One region of the Telluria sp. ZB2R32 genome, then DNA from elsewhere that is predicted to be linked to it. Evidence: predicted binding sites of a transcription regulator. Region 1 holds the regulator's gene; each other region holds the start of a gene.
What was found. The regulator LexA, encoded in region 1, represses DNA repair genes until DNA is damaged. The targets are predictions, from matches to a motif close to ACTGTATNNNNATACAGT.
Positions count from the first base shown of each region.

Region 2: a site for LexA is predicted at 2,063-2,080, ahead of recA (recombinase RecA). Genes of this name have one in related genera too.
Region 3: a site for LexA is predicted at 2,292-2,309, ahead of AC56LG_RS07855 (DNA topoisomerase IV subunit B). Genes of this name have one in related genera too.
Region 4: a site for LexA is predicted at 2,042-2,059, ahead of AC56LG_RS12750 (DUF4007 family protein). Genes of this name have one in related genera too.

Region 1 is NZ_JCASIG010000003.1:236,270-239,616, reverse strand. Features, by position in the region: gene rplI (50S ribosomal protein L9) at 1-243, opposite strand, end outside; gene rpsR (30S ribosomal protein S18) at 280-570, opposite strand; gene priB (primosomal replication protein N) at 604-897, opposite strand; gene rpsF (30S ribosomal protein S6) at 946-1,341, opposite strand; gene lexA (transcriptional repressor LexA) at 1,595-2,242, shown strand; gene AC56LG_RS10405 (sel1 repeat family protein) at 2,303-3,064, opposite strand; gene AC56LG_RS10400 (tetratricopeptide repeat protein) at 3,128-3,347, opposite strand, start outside.
Region 2 is NZ_JCASIG010000002.1:801,578-804,924, reverse strand. Features, by position in the region: gene AC56LG_RS08580 (sensor histidine kinase) at 1-1,179, opposite strand, end outside; gene AC56LG_RS08575 (response regulator) at 1,242-1,952, opposite strand; gene recA (recombinase RecA) at 2,142-3,230, shown strand; gene recX (recombination regulator RecX) at 3,279-3,347, shown strand, end outside.
Region 3 is NZ_JCASIG010000002.1:648,601-651,947, reverse strand. Features, by position in the region: gene AC56LG_RS07855 (DNA topoisomerase IV subunit B) at 93-2,090, opposite strand; gene AC56LG_RS07850 (PleD family two-component system response regulator) at 2,372-3,187, shown strand; gene AC56LG_RS07845 (gamma-glutamyl-gamma-aminobutyrate hydrolase family protein) at 3,240-3,347, shown strand, end outside.
Region 4 is NZ_JCASIG010000004.1:60,697-64,043, forward strand. Features, by position in the region: gene AC56LG_RS12745 (ATP-binding protein) at 1-1,072, opposite strand, end outside; gene AC56LG_RS12750 (DUF4007 family protein) at 1,065-1,988, opposite strand; gene AC56LG_RS12755 (MFS transporter) at 2,254-3,347, opposite strand, start outside.

The DNA of each region.
Region 1 (3,347 bases):
CTGGGCGATGGTGATGGTCATGCCGTTCAGCTTGTCGCCCTGGGCTTGCGAAGCCGACAGCTTTTCGGCTGCAGCTTTTTCCAGCTCGGCGCGCTTGACTTCAAACTCGGCAACAGCCGACGAGGTAGCACGGCGGGCCATCTTTTGCGGGATCAGGAAGTTACGTGCGTAACCGTCCTTGACCTTGACCACGTCGCCCAGGTTGCCGACGTTAACAACTTTTTCCAAAAGGATAACTTGCATATTTTTCTCCAGGATGTTCTGAACTGTACGACGCGATTAAGCGTTGTGCAGGTCGGTGTACGGCAGCAGCGCGAGGTAGCGTGCGCGCTTGATCGCGGTATCGACCTGACGCTGGTAGTGCGCCTTGGTGCCGGTCAGACGTGCTGGCATGATCTTGCCGTTTTCCTGGACGAAGTCCTTCAGGGTGTCGACGTCTTTGTAATCGACCTGTTCCACGTTTGCAGCGGTGAAGCGGCAGAATTTCTTGCGCTTGAACAGCGGGTTCTGCTGTTTGCGCTTCAGTTTTTCTTTGGCCTTGTTTTTGTCGAACTTTTTACCGAATGCCATTTGAGGCTCCTGTATCTAAATGGTGGCCGCTAATTAAGCGGCGGCACTGAAATCAATGATGTGAAACACCAGGGCTTTACTGTTGCGATTCTTTTTGGCCAGGAATCCCGTGAACTGGTGGGCGGCACCCAATTCCGCGCTGGCGAAGCGGCCCGAAATCTCACCCGCGGCGAACGCGGAAATTTCGAACTGGACCAGCCTCTCGACCCCTGCCTCGACCTGCTGCGAACTGTGCATCAGGATCGCCGAGACAACCGGCACGCCGGCGGGGGTGTAGCGCAGTACGTCGCGTTCAGCGATGGTGGCGACGACTTGTAACTGGTTCACTTCTTCAACGCGGGGCACGCGGCCCGTTCACGCTTCCTGGCAAAAAAATTAGGCAGCAGCTGGGGCTGAAGCTGCGGCAGCCGCTGGGGCTTCCGAGCGGTGGCTCTTGGCCGCGTCTTCGCGCTGGACCGACTTCATCATTGGCGATGGAGCGGTTTCAGCTTTCTTCATCTTCACGGTCAGATGACGCAGCACGGCATCATTGAACTTGAATGCGGTTTCCAGCTCGACCAGGGTCTCGTTGTCGCACTCGATGTTCATGCAGATGTAGTGTGCCTTCGGCAGCTTCTGGATCGAGTAAGCCATCTGGCGACGGCCCCAGTCTTCGACGCGATGGATGTTACCGCCGCGCGCGGTGACGCTGGCCTTGTAACGCTCGATCATCGCCGGGACTTGCTCGCTTTGGTCCGGGTGGACGATAAAAACGATTTCATAATGACGCATGCAACACTCCTTGAGGACGTTTAAACAAATGCCCACCTCGGCGTCAAGACGAGTGTGGGAAGGGAAAGCCGGCAATTATAGCGCGACTACGGCATTGGCGCAATCACCGGCGAACTCCGGCAAGCCGTCGTCCCTGCGCGACACTTGCCGGGCAGGAATCGCACAGTGCGTGACAAATAATCAGAATTCCCCTTGCATTCCCCTAAATACTGTACAAAAATACAGTCTACTCATACAACCATGCCGTAACACCATGCTCAAGCTCACCGCAAGGCAAGAACAGATCCTCAACCTGATCAAGGAAGCGATCGACAATACCGGCTTTCCGCCGACCCGCGCCGAAATCGCCAGGGAGTTGGGCTTCAAGTCGGCCAACGCAGCCGAAGAACACCTGCAAGCCCTGGCGCGCAAAGGCGCCATCGAAATCGTCTCCGGCACCTCGCGCGGCATCCGACTGATCGGCGCCCCGGCAAGCACACCGGCGCCGCTGCCGGTGCCGCACGTCCCGGCCGCCCTGCTGATGTCGCTGCCGCTGGTCGGCCGCGTGGCGGCGGGTTCGCCGATCCTGGCGCAGGAACACGTCGAAGCCACCTACAACATCGACCCGGCCATGTTCGGCGCGCGTCCCGACTTCCTGCTGAAGGTGCGCGGCTGGTCGATGCGCGACGCCGGCATCATGGATGGCGACTTCCTCGCCGTCAAAAAGATCGACAGCGCCAAGAATGGCCAGATCGTGGTCGCCCGCATCGGCGACGACGTCACCGTCAAGCGCTATCGCAAGACCGGCGAAACGATCGAACTGCTGCCGGAAAACCCGGACTTCACGGTCATCCGCGTCGAACCGGGCGACGAGTTCGCGCTCGAAGGCCTGGCAGTGGGCTTGATGCGCAGCTGGCACTGACCGCTTCCGCACCTACATGACAAAAAAGGCCGCGTCAGCGGCCTTTTCCTTTGGTGTTTCCTATCTGCCCGACGGGGCGTAGTTGCGCTTGCGCGCCTCGATATCGCGCGCCCGCTCTTCGGATGGCGCGGTGCCGACGATGGCGTTGTGTTCCTTCACATACGCATCGGTGGCACTGCGCCAGGCGGCGATGTCTGCCAGTGCCAGCTTGGCGCCGATACGGGCTTCTTCCTTGGCCGAGGCCAATACCTCGTCGAAACGGGCCGTTGCCGCCGCCGTTTCGGCGGGCGTGAGCAGCGCGGCGATCGCGGCCGGCATGCGTTTCGCCAACGGTTCAGCCGCGTTCAGGGTGGCGATATAGTCGTTGTAGCAGGTTTGCCACTTCTCGATACGCGCCGCGATCCGATCGATCTCGTCGTTCTGCTTCGATACCGCCGGCAGCCGTGGGACGACACAGCGGGAAAGGCCCGCCTTGATGTCTTCGCCATCGTAGCGCTTGACCCAATGCTCGATCTCGGCACGCTGCGCCGTGCGCGCCTTGATGCGCTCCAGGCTGGCGGCGGCGCCGGTGTTGCCTTTGGCGGCCGCCTTGGCGAACCAGGCCGCCGCCTTCTCCTCGTCGACCTGGCCGGCTTCGCCACTCAGGTAGAGCTCGCCCAGGCGCTGCTGGGCGGCGGGGTTACCGGCATTGCCGAGCTTGGTGTAGAGACGCATCGCCTCGGGAACAGCCTTACGCGCCAACAGGGCGTTGGCGTCGGCAAGTTCGTCGGCGTGGGCGGGAATGGCAAGGCAGAATGCCAGCGACAGCAGGAGTTTTTTCATGGGGAACAGGTTTGCTCGAATGCACGATAATACCCCGCAGCCCCGCCCGACTCAACCTTGACGTCAGCGCCCGCTATTGGATGGGGCTACCGGCGCTGGCGGCGGTGGTGGGTTAAATGTACGCAACTGTTCCATCTGGCGCCGCTGATTGTCGACGATAAGACGCGTCTCTTCGCGGGTCGCGCGCTCGGTGCGCTCGTTTTCTTCCTTGACGTAGCGGCCCGTCGCCGATTCCCATGCAAGCTGCTGCCGCTTCACGGTGTCCGCGTCGCGTTCGCTCTGG
Region 2 (3,347 bases), on a different contig from region 1:
GTCGATCAGGTTCGACAGCAGTTCGCGCAGCATCAAGGCATTGCCGGCGATGGTGACGTCCTCGTCCTGCGCCTCGTAGCCGAGGTCGATGCGGTGGGAGAACGAAGCCTGCACCCAGTCCTGCACCACGCCGCGGGCCAGCGCGGCCAGGTCGATTTCTTCGAAGGCGAGGCCGGCATGCGGCTGGTTTTCCGCGCGCGCCAGGGCCAGCAACTGGTTCACCAGCCGGGTCGCCGATTCCGAACTCTTCGCCAACTGTTCGAGCGACCGGTGGATTTCGTCCGGGTCGAGCTGGCGCAGGGCGAGCTCGGACTGCATGCGCATGCCGGCCAGCGGCGTCTTCATCTGGTGCGCGGCGTCGGCAATGAAACGCTTTTGCATGTCGATGGTCTGGGAGAGTCTCCCCAGCATGTCATTCAAGGAGCCGACCAGGGGAGAAATCTCCTCCGGCACCTGGCGTGAGTCGATGGGTGATAAATCGTCCGAGGAACGGGCGCGTATCCGCTCCTGGAGTTCGGCCAGCGGCGACAAGCCGCGCGAGAGCGCGAACCAGACCAGGGCCAGGATGATCGGCAGGATGATGAACTGGGGCAGGATCACGCCCTTGATGATCTCGTTGGCCAGCAAGGCGCGCTTGTCGAGCGTTTCCGCCACTTGTACCAGCGCCTTGCGCGGGAAGGCGGGAGAGTTGCTGTCGGGCGGCGCCAGCGGGTCGAGATTGATGTACAGGTAAGCCACGCGCAGCAGGTTGCCGTGCAGGGCGGCGCTGCGAAAATGAACGGCGCCGTCCTTGTCGGCCTCGCTGTTGTTGTCGAAATCGCGCGGGCGCGGCAGTTCGCGGTCGCCGTCGACATGGCGCCCGGCGGCATCGACCACCTGGAAATACACGCTGTCGATGTCGTCGGCGCGCAGGATGTCGCGCGCGCTGCCCGGCAGGCGGGTAGTAATAACGCCGTTCTCTTCGCGCACCTGCTGGGCCAGCACCGTGACGCGGTCTTCGAGCGCATGGTCGAACGGTTGGTTGGCGATCGATTTTGCGACCAGGTAGGTGATCGCGATGCTCATCGGCCACAGCAGCAGCAGGGGCGCCAGCATCCAGTCGAGGATTTCGCCGAACAGCGAATGCTGGATGTTTTCTTCGGGCTCGGGATTCGGCGGCACGTAGAGCGGTTCGGACAACCCGGCCTCGAGCGCGCTCGCGCCGCGCTCTTCCGTCAACGCGTGCTTGAACGCGCGCTTTCTCACTTCGAATCGAGCGCCTGTTCGGAACCCGCGCGCGCGGCGTCGGAATATTTTTCCAGGCAATAGCCCAGGCCACGCACGGTGGCGATGCGCACCCCGCCGACCTCGATCTTCTTGCGCAGGCGGTGCACATAGACCTCGATGGCGTTATTGGACACCTCCTCGCCCCATTCGCACAGGTGGTCGACCAACTGCTCCTTCGACACCAGGCGTCCGGTGCGGGCCAGCAGGATCTCCAGTAAACCCAGTTCGCGCGCCGACAGGTCGAGCATCTGGTCGTTGATGTAGGCGCTGCGCCCGACCTGGTCGTAGACCAGCGGGCCGTGGCGGATCACGGTGGGGCCGCCGCCGGCGCCGCGCCGGGTCAGCGCGCGCACCCGCGCCTCGAGTTCGGACAGGGCGAAGGGCTTGGCCATGTAGTCGTCGGCGCCCAGGTCGAGCCCCTCGACGCGCTGCTCGACCGAGTCGGCGGCGGTGAGGATCAGTACCGGCAGCAGGGAAGAGCGCGCGCGCAGGCGGCGCAGCACTTCCAGTCCCGACATCTTCGGCAGCCCCAGGTCGAGGATCAGCAGGTCGAATTCCTGGGTCGAGAGGGCCGTGTCGGCATCGGCGCCGTTGCGCACGTCGTCGATCGCATAACCGGACTGACGCAAGGAGCGCGTCAACCCGTCGGCGAGTACGCTATCATCTTCAGCAAGCAAAATTCGCATAAGATCACCCTGTTATCAATTAGACCTCCCGGCTACCCTTATTGTGTTTGATTTGGCGCAACAAAGCGAGTCTTCTTCAACAGTTGAGCAAAACCGCGCTGGACAAAACTACTGGATTTATATACAGTAGTACCCTTGTAAAGCGTGAGGGTGCCCACACCTTGGTACCTCCAAGACTGAGAGAAAATTATGGACGACAAAAAAGTAGCAGCAAACGCCTCTGAAAAAGGCAAGGCACTGGCCGCCGCCCTCGCGCAGATCGAAAAGCAGTTCGGCAAGGGCTCGGTCATGCGCATGGACGCGAACACCCCTGTCGAAGAGGTGCAAACCGTTTCGACCGGCTCGCTGGGCCTGGACATCGCACTCGGCGTCGGCGGCTTGCCGCGTGGCCGTATCGTGGAAATCTATGGTCCGGAATCGTCGGGTAAAACCACGCTGACGCTGCAGACGATCGCGCAAATGCAAAAGATCGGAGGCACCTGCGCCTTTATCGATGCCGAGCACGCGCTCGACGTGGGTTACGCGCAAAAGCTGGGCATCAAGCTCGACGAACTGCTGATCTCGCAGCCGGACACCGGCGAACAGGCTCTCGAAATCACCGATGCACTGGTGCGTTCGGGTTCGGTCGACCTGGTGGTCATCGACTCGGTGGCGGCACTGACTCCGCGCGCCGAGATCGAAGGCGACATGGGCGATTCGCTGCCGGGCCTGCAGGCGCGCCTGATGTCGCAGGCACTGCGCAAGCTGACCGCCTCGATCAACCGTACCAACACCCTGGTCATCTTCATCAACCAGATCCGTATGAAGATCGGCGTCATGTTCGGCAGCCCGGAAACGACCACCGGCGGTAACGCGCTGAAGTTCTACGCCTCCGTGCGCATGGACATCCGTCGTACCGGCTCGATCAAGTCGGGTGACGAAGTGATCGGTAACGAAACCAAGGTCAAGGTCGTCAAGAACAAGATCGCGCCACCGTTCCGCGAAGCGCACTTCGACATCCTGTATGGAGAAGGCACTTCCCGCGAAGGCGAAATCCTCGATCTGGGCGCCGACAACAAGATCGTGGAGAAGTCCGGTTCCTGGTACAGCTACAACGGCGAACGTATCGGCCAGGGCAAGGACAATGCCCGCCTGTTCCTGAAAGACCGCCCAGCCCTGGCGCGCGAAATCGAGAACAAGGTCCGTGCAACCCTCGGTGTGCGCGAGCTGCCGCCAGTGGCTGCCGATGCCGCTGCCGGCGACGACAAGGCACCGAAGCTGAAGGCCGTGTCGGAGTAATCGGCCTGGAGCTGACCCGCGTCAGCTCCACCGGTTCCTGGTACCACCATGCGCGCACCAGTATTGAGTCTGAAAGCCCGGGCCCTGCGCTTCCTCTCCATGCGGGAGCACAGCCGG
Region 3 (3,347 bases), on a different contig from region 1:
TGGAGTCAGGACTCCACCCTACGTATCGCGGGTTTCGTAGGGTGGACTCCCGAGTCCACGCGTTTACGTGCGGTTGAACACCGCACCGTCCATCAAATATCCGCTTCCGTCTCGTTTCCGTGTTCCTCGATCCACGCGCGGCGGGCGGCCGCTTCGCCTTTGCCCATCAACATGTTGAAGCGCGCGCTCGATTCGCCGTGGTCGAAACCGCCCAGCGAGACCGGCAGCAGGCGCCGCGTGTCCGGGTTCATCGTCGTTTCCCACAGCTGCTCGGCGTTCATCTCGCCCAGGCCCTTGAAGCGCGAAATGTTCCAGCTGCCTTCCTTCAGGCCATCCTTTTTCAGCTTGTCTTCGATCGCCAGCAGTTCGCCGTCGTCGAGCGCATACAGCTTTTGCAGCGGCTTCTTGCCGCGCGGCGGCACGTCGACACGGTAGAGCGGCGGGCGCGCCACGCAGATGTGGCCATGGCGGAACAGGGCAGGGAAGTGCTTGAAGAACAGCGTCAGCAGCAGCACCTGGATGTGCGAGCCGTCGACGTCCGCATCCGACAGGATGCAGATCTTGCCGTAGCGCAGACCGCTCAAATCAGGCGAATCGCCCTGCGCGTGCGGATCGACCCCGATCGCCACCGAAATGTCGTGGATTTCGTTGTTGGCGAACAGGCGGTCGCGGTCGGTTTCCCAGGTGTTCAGTACCTTGCCGCGCAGCGGCAGGATCGCCTGGTATTCCTTGTCGCGGCCCATTTTGGCGGAACCGCCGGCCGAATCGCCCTCGACCAGGAACAGCTCGTTGCGGGTCAGGTCGGTCGATTCGCAATCGGTCAGTTTACCGGGCAACACGGCCACGCCCGAGGATTTTTTCTTCTCGACCTTTTGCAGCGAACGCATGCGCGACTGCGCCTGCTTGATGACGAGTTCGGCCAGCTTCTTGCCGTATTCGACGTGCTGGTTCAGCCACAATTCGAGCGGCGGTTTGGTAAACGTCGAGACGAGTTTGACGGCGTCGCGCGAGTTCAGGCGTTCCTTGGTCTGGCCCTGGAATTGCGGGTCCAGCACTTTCGCCGACAGCACGAACGAGACGCGCGCGAATACGTCTTCGGGCAGCAACTTGACGCCTTTTGGCAACAGGCCGTGCAGTTCCACGAAACCCTTCACGGCGCCGAACAGGCCGTCGCGCAGGCCGGACTCGTGCGAGCCGCCCGATGGCGTCGGGATCAGGTTGACGTAGGACTCGCGCACCACGGCGCCTTCCTCGTTCCAGGCCACCACCCAGGCCGCGCCTTCGCCTTCGGCAAAGCTTTCGTCGCCCGCGGCGGCATAGCCCGCGCCTTCGAACAGCGGGATCACGGTCTGGCCGCTGGAGGTCTGGTTCATCGCCTCGACCAGGTAGCCGCGCAAGCCTTCGTCGTAGCGCCAGGTCTGGACGTCGCCGGTCTTCGCATTGGTCAGCGTGACGGTCACGCCCGGCAGCAGCACGGCTTTCGAGCGCAGCAGGCGCACCAGGTCGCCCATCGGGATGTTCGGCGAATCGAAGTACTTGGCGTCCGGCCAGGCGGTGACGCGGGTGCCGTTCTTCTTGCCGCCGCGTTCGAACGGCGCGGAGGACAAGGGCTCGATGACTTCACCATCGGCGAAGACCAGTTTGTGCACGCCGGTGCCGTCGTCGCTCTTGCGCCATACCGTGATTTCCAGGCGCGTCGACAAGGCATTGGTGACGGACACGCCGACGCCGTGCAGGCCGCCCGAGAAGGCATAGGCGCCGCCCGAACCCTTGTCGAACTTGCCGCCGGCGTGCAGGCGCGTGAACACGATCTCGACCGTGGAGACGCCTTCTTCCGGGTGGATGCCGACCGGGATGCCGCGACCGTCGTCCTCGACGGTGACGGAGCCGTCGACGTTCAGGGTGACGCCGATGTTGTTGCAGTAGCCGCCCAGCGCCTCGTCCGAGGCATTGTCGATGACTTCCTGGATGATGTGCAGCGGGTTCTCGGTGCGGGTGTACATGCCCGGGCGTTGCTTCACGGGCTCGAGGCCCTTGAGGACGCGGATGGATGATTCGCTGTAGTCGGGTGCGGGTTTCTTGGTTGCCATGCTGATCAGTGTATTTTCGAAAGCCTGCGCATTCTATCTTGTCGGCGCCATCTTGTCGGCGCCATCTTGTCGAGAGGAAAGAGTGAGAGGGGCGTAAGCGATTGTTCTTGTCAATACGTGCGAACGTGACTAGATTGGTACGCAAGCTTGCTACGTCAAGCGGCCTGAAAAACCTTGAGCAAAGGCTTTAGCCAGACTAGTACTGTACATGCATACAGTAATTCTCGCAAGTCAGCCTGCCTTTTGTGCAACAGGTTCTTGCGCCAAACCGGATAAATTTTATGCATGCACAAAAAATTCCGACCGCTGTCTGCCTGCTCGGATTCGCGCCCGAGCAGGCGGCAGAGCTGGCCGCGCTGCTGGCTGCCGCCCCACGCTCGGGACCGTTGTATGTCTGCCTGCACGACGACAGCCTGCAGGAACCCGACCTGGTGTTGGTCGACGGCACCGGTCCGGCCGGACTCGCCTGCCTCGAAGGCATGCGCTGCGCGCCGCCGGCGCTGGTGATCGGCGGTCCGGCGCACGGCGCCTACGATCACTTGACGTTGCCGGTCGATCCGTTTGCCCTGTACGAAGCGATGGGGCGCCTGCTGGCGGAACGGCGGCGCGCCCTGGCGCTGTTGCATGCGCGCGGCCAGCCGATCCTGGCGGAACGGCGGCGCCGTCCGCGCTTTGGCCCCGGCAGCGGCTGTCCCTCCGAACGGCGCCCGCCGCGCGACGGCAAGGTGCTGATCGTCGACAAGGGCGGCGCGTTCCGCGACCACCTGGCCGGCCTGGTCGGCGCGCGCGGCCTGGCCATCGCCTGGACCGACAGCGCGCCGATGGCGGTGCGCCTGTGCGACGAAACGCAGGTGGCGCTGGCCATGATCAATACCGCCGCGCCCGGCATCGACCCCTACGGCCTGAGCCGCAACATCAAGGCCCAGGAAGGCGCGGGGCGCACGGCCGTGGTGCTGCTGGTCGGGCGCACTTTTACTTACGACAGCACGCTGGCACGCGGCGCCGGGGTGCGCGGGCTGCTCGACAAGCCGGTGGGCGACCGCAGCCTGGTGTGCATGCTGCAACGCCTGACCAGCTTGCCGGAGTTGCCGGTGTGACTTTGTTACAACTTCGAATCGTGCGCCGCCATGGCAGGGCTATATTTGGGCCATGGCAGACGACCAACCACAGCGCCGCGGCGAGGCGCCGGGCCCGCCGCTGGAAAACCGCGAGGATGCGCCGCAGCGCATTCCCGACCGCCGCGCCGCCAGCGGCCCG
Region 4 (3,347 bases), on a different contig from region 1:
AATCGCTCGGACGATACCAACTCGCATCGCTCTTGAGCGTCGAGTTCAGATAAGAACGGAAGCCATGCGGCTCTACTGACGACAAGAAGCCAAACGTACTACGCTCGTTTTGTCCAAACTGTCGCTTGGAAATCGGGCCCAGTAGCGCGGCCATGGCCGGGTGCAACGGCCAGCAAGCTTCAAGGGCTTGGGCAAAGTCCTGCCCCACCGCAGGACGGCGCGAACGGATCGCCTCGGCGATGGTCTTCGAAGCGTCGCGCATCCAATGCGGGCGCTCCCTGGTCTCGATCGCTCGGCCAATGAGCTCGACGACTTCGTCGCTTGCGGCCACGAAAGGGAGGTCGACGTAGCGCCCTTGGATCTTTGCCCAGTCGTCGCGGGTGTCGATGCCCAGGCGGGCCGAGTACTGCGCGAAGGACTGGTGCAGCACACCAACGACCACCAAACGGCCTTCAGAACGAGCAGCGGCCTCGGCAAGCTCTTGAAAGAAGTAGACATCGTCACCAGAGCCCAGGGCGGAGGCCTCTAAGAACTTGCCCATCTCGTCGATGATGACTAGCACGCCGTCATGCGGGCGCCTTTTTGCCTCTTCAAGCAACTCGGCGATTAGCGATTGGGCATTCGGCTTGCTGCGGCCGTCGGCAGTCTTGCTCTGCGCACGGCGCAGCGCGACATGAAGCTCCGTTACAACGCTGCCACGTCGGCCTACGGTCGGAACCAGTAGCCAGCCTGTTTGGACCGGAAATGCTTTGTCGAAAGCAGGCTTGGAGTCTAAATGTAAGACTTCGCGTGCTTTCGCTCGAAGATTCTTGTCTGCGTGCAAAACACTTGCCAACGCGACGGCTAACGAGCTCTTGCCCCCGCCGAATGGGCCAGTCCAGGTGAAGGATCGTTGGTTCGTACTGAAGAGCTGCTTACACATGCCATCGACTACGGAAGACGCAGTTGCATGGCAAATATAACCAGCAAGAGCGTCGGCGCGACCGATATCGGCGTCGACGCGGATGGAACGCTGGTATTGGCGCGAAATCTGGACGTTGTCCGAAAGCGCCTCTCGCTTCTTGTCAGTCATATGCACGCCTGATCATATTTTTTAAGTCTTCCTTGGACAGATCCTTGCGGTGAATTTGGCGAAGGCCGGCTGAATCGGTCCATTCGACCTTGCGTCCCGTGAAGTCTGATAAAGAAATTAGTCTTTGGGCGATCGACTCCTCGTCGAGCTTGAAGACCCGTCCTGGCGAACCCTCCGCGTAAGCTACGGTTTCGAATGCCAGCGAACTTTGCCCCTCAGCTTCTCGATTCCAGAAGTCGACTAAGGCATAAGCGAAGATGCCGTTGTGCAGCGAGGCCTTCGGACCGCGCCGAAAAGCGTATTGGCCTTTGTGGACCTCTTGCAACAGGCCCAACTCGCCTAAGAGCGGCTCAGCGAAATCCTCAGGAGAGCCGCCGGCGGCACGCGGCGCGTAACCGCGGAGACACGTCTCCAAGTCGCGTGAGATAGTGGAGGTCGACAGCCGATGCTTCGGGTCGAGCTCGCGCGCATAGCGGGCTAAAGGTTCTTCTAATTCTTGGCGAGTAAAGGTTGGGGCTGTCACATGGTTGAACAGCCAATGCCAAGTCGTTGAACGGAAACACCGGCCTGCGAGCTGCCAATGGGCAAGCCAAGCCGTTGATGGGCTTTCAGCGTAAGGATCGAGCCCGCCGTCACTTAGGATCTCCTTAGCAAGGCCGCGGATGCGGAAACTGTCGCCATCCTCGAACATTACGCCGCAAGCCAAGGCCCAATGACGGATTGATGCCACCATATTCTTGCCAACGCCAAAATCTGCAATAGACTTCTCGTGGGAAAAAGTTGATTTACGGATCAATCCACCATTGTCGGCTTGGTCGAATAGCTTCTTTAACCACATTTGACGCAAGGGAAACGTTTCGTGGCCCGAAAAATGGACGGACGTTTTTCGACTAAGTTTAGGTATGGCATCTTTCATAGTCACAGTTTAACCCGAACTGGTGGATTCCGCCAGTTCAGGCTCCTCAAAATACTGTAAAAATATACAGTATTCTAAGGTTAGGAATGTTGATGCGCTGCTTCATAGCCTATTCGTTTGTTCACAAACTTCGTCAACCGCTGGCTTAATTGAAAGAAATTTTAAAAGCCTTTTAAATCAATGACTAAGCTTAAATTTTATTGTTGACCGACAGATCTTTAGGCATCGCAATAAGAACTAGCTCTTGAGATTTGATTTTTTGCTCTCAATTTTCCTCTGGAATCGAGTCAGTCACTAGGAAGTGATAGCACATCGCACTCATGAAGGCGATGCCGGCGCCCGTCAACAAAGCTGGCACGAAAGACCAGGCCTGCGCGATATAGCCGGTAAGGATAGGGGCTAGCGCGCCGCCGAGAAAGCCGCCAAAATTCTGAAGAGCACCTAGCGACGCGATACGGCTACGCGGCGCCACTGCGGTCACCAGCGACCACGAGCACGCCGACGAGGCGTTCGCGAGGAAGATCACAATCGAGATGCAGGCCACGGCGACGGTATTGCTTTCGACCAGCGCCGCCGGAATCGTGAACGCCACCATGCCGAGCATGGACACCACTACCGCCCTGCGCCGGCTGGCGACTGGTGACGCCGCATGCCGGGTGACCCGATCGGACGCCCAGCCGGCAACCAGGGCACCGGCAAATCCGCACAAGAAGGGGATCGAGGCCGCGAAGCCAGCCTGCGCCAATTCCATATGGCGCTGAGTGCGCAGATAGCCCGGCAGCCAGGTCAAATACACCCAGTTCAGATAAACCGAGCCGAAAAAGCCGAGCAGCATCCCCCAGGTCGCGCGATACCAGAACAGCGCGCGCCAGGAGGCAAAACTCGTCGCCGGCGCCGTGCCGACCGCCTGCCCTTCGTCGAGGTAAGCGCGTTCAGCCTCCGACATCTGGGCGCGGACCGGATCGCGATATAGGCTAACCCAGATGAGCGCCGCGACCAGGCCGAGCGCGCCCGTCATGAAGAAGGCCCAGTGCCAGCTGGTCGCCAGGATCAGGGGTGTCAGGATCAGCGGTGCGAGCGCGACACCGAGCGGCGATGCCGAGTTGTAGACGCCCGTCGGGGTGCCGCGTGCACGTAGCGGGAACCAGTTGCTCACGACGCGCGCCGCTGCCGGAAACTGCGGCGCCTCTCCGATCCCGAGCACGATGCGTGCGACCACGAACCAGCCGAAGCTGGCGGCGAGCCCGCCTGCCGCCTGCGCCACCGACCAGATCACCAAGCCGGCGCCGAGCAGCCAGCGTGGGCCGATCTTGTCGACCAGGGCGCCGACCGGCAGCTGGCACAGCGCGTAGCTCCAGG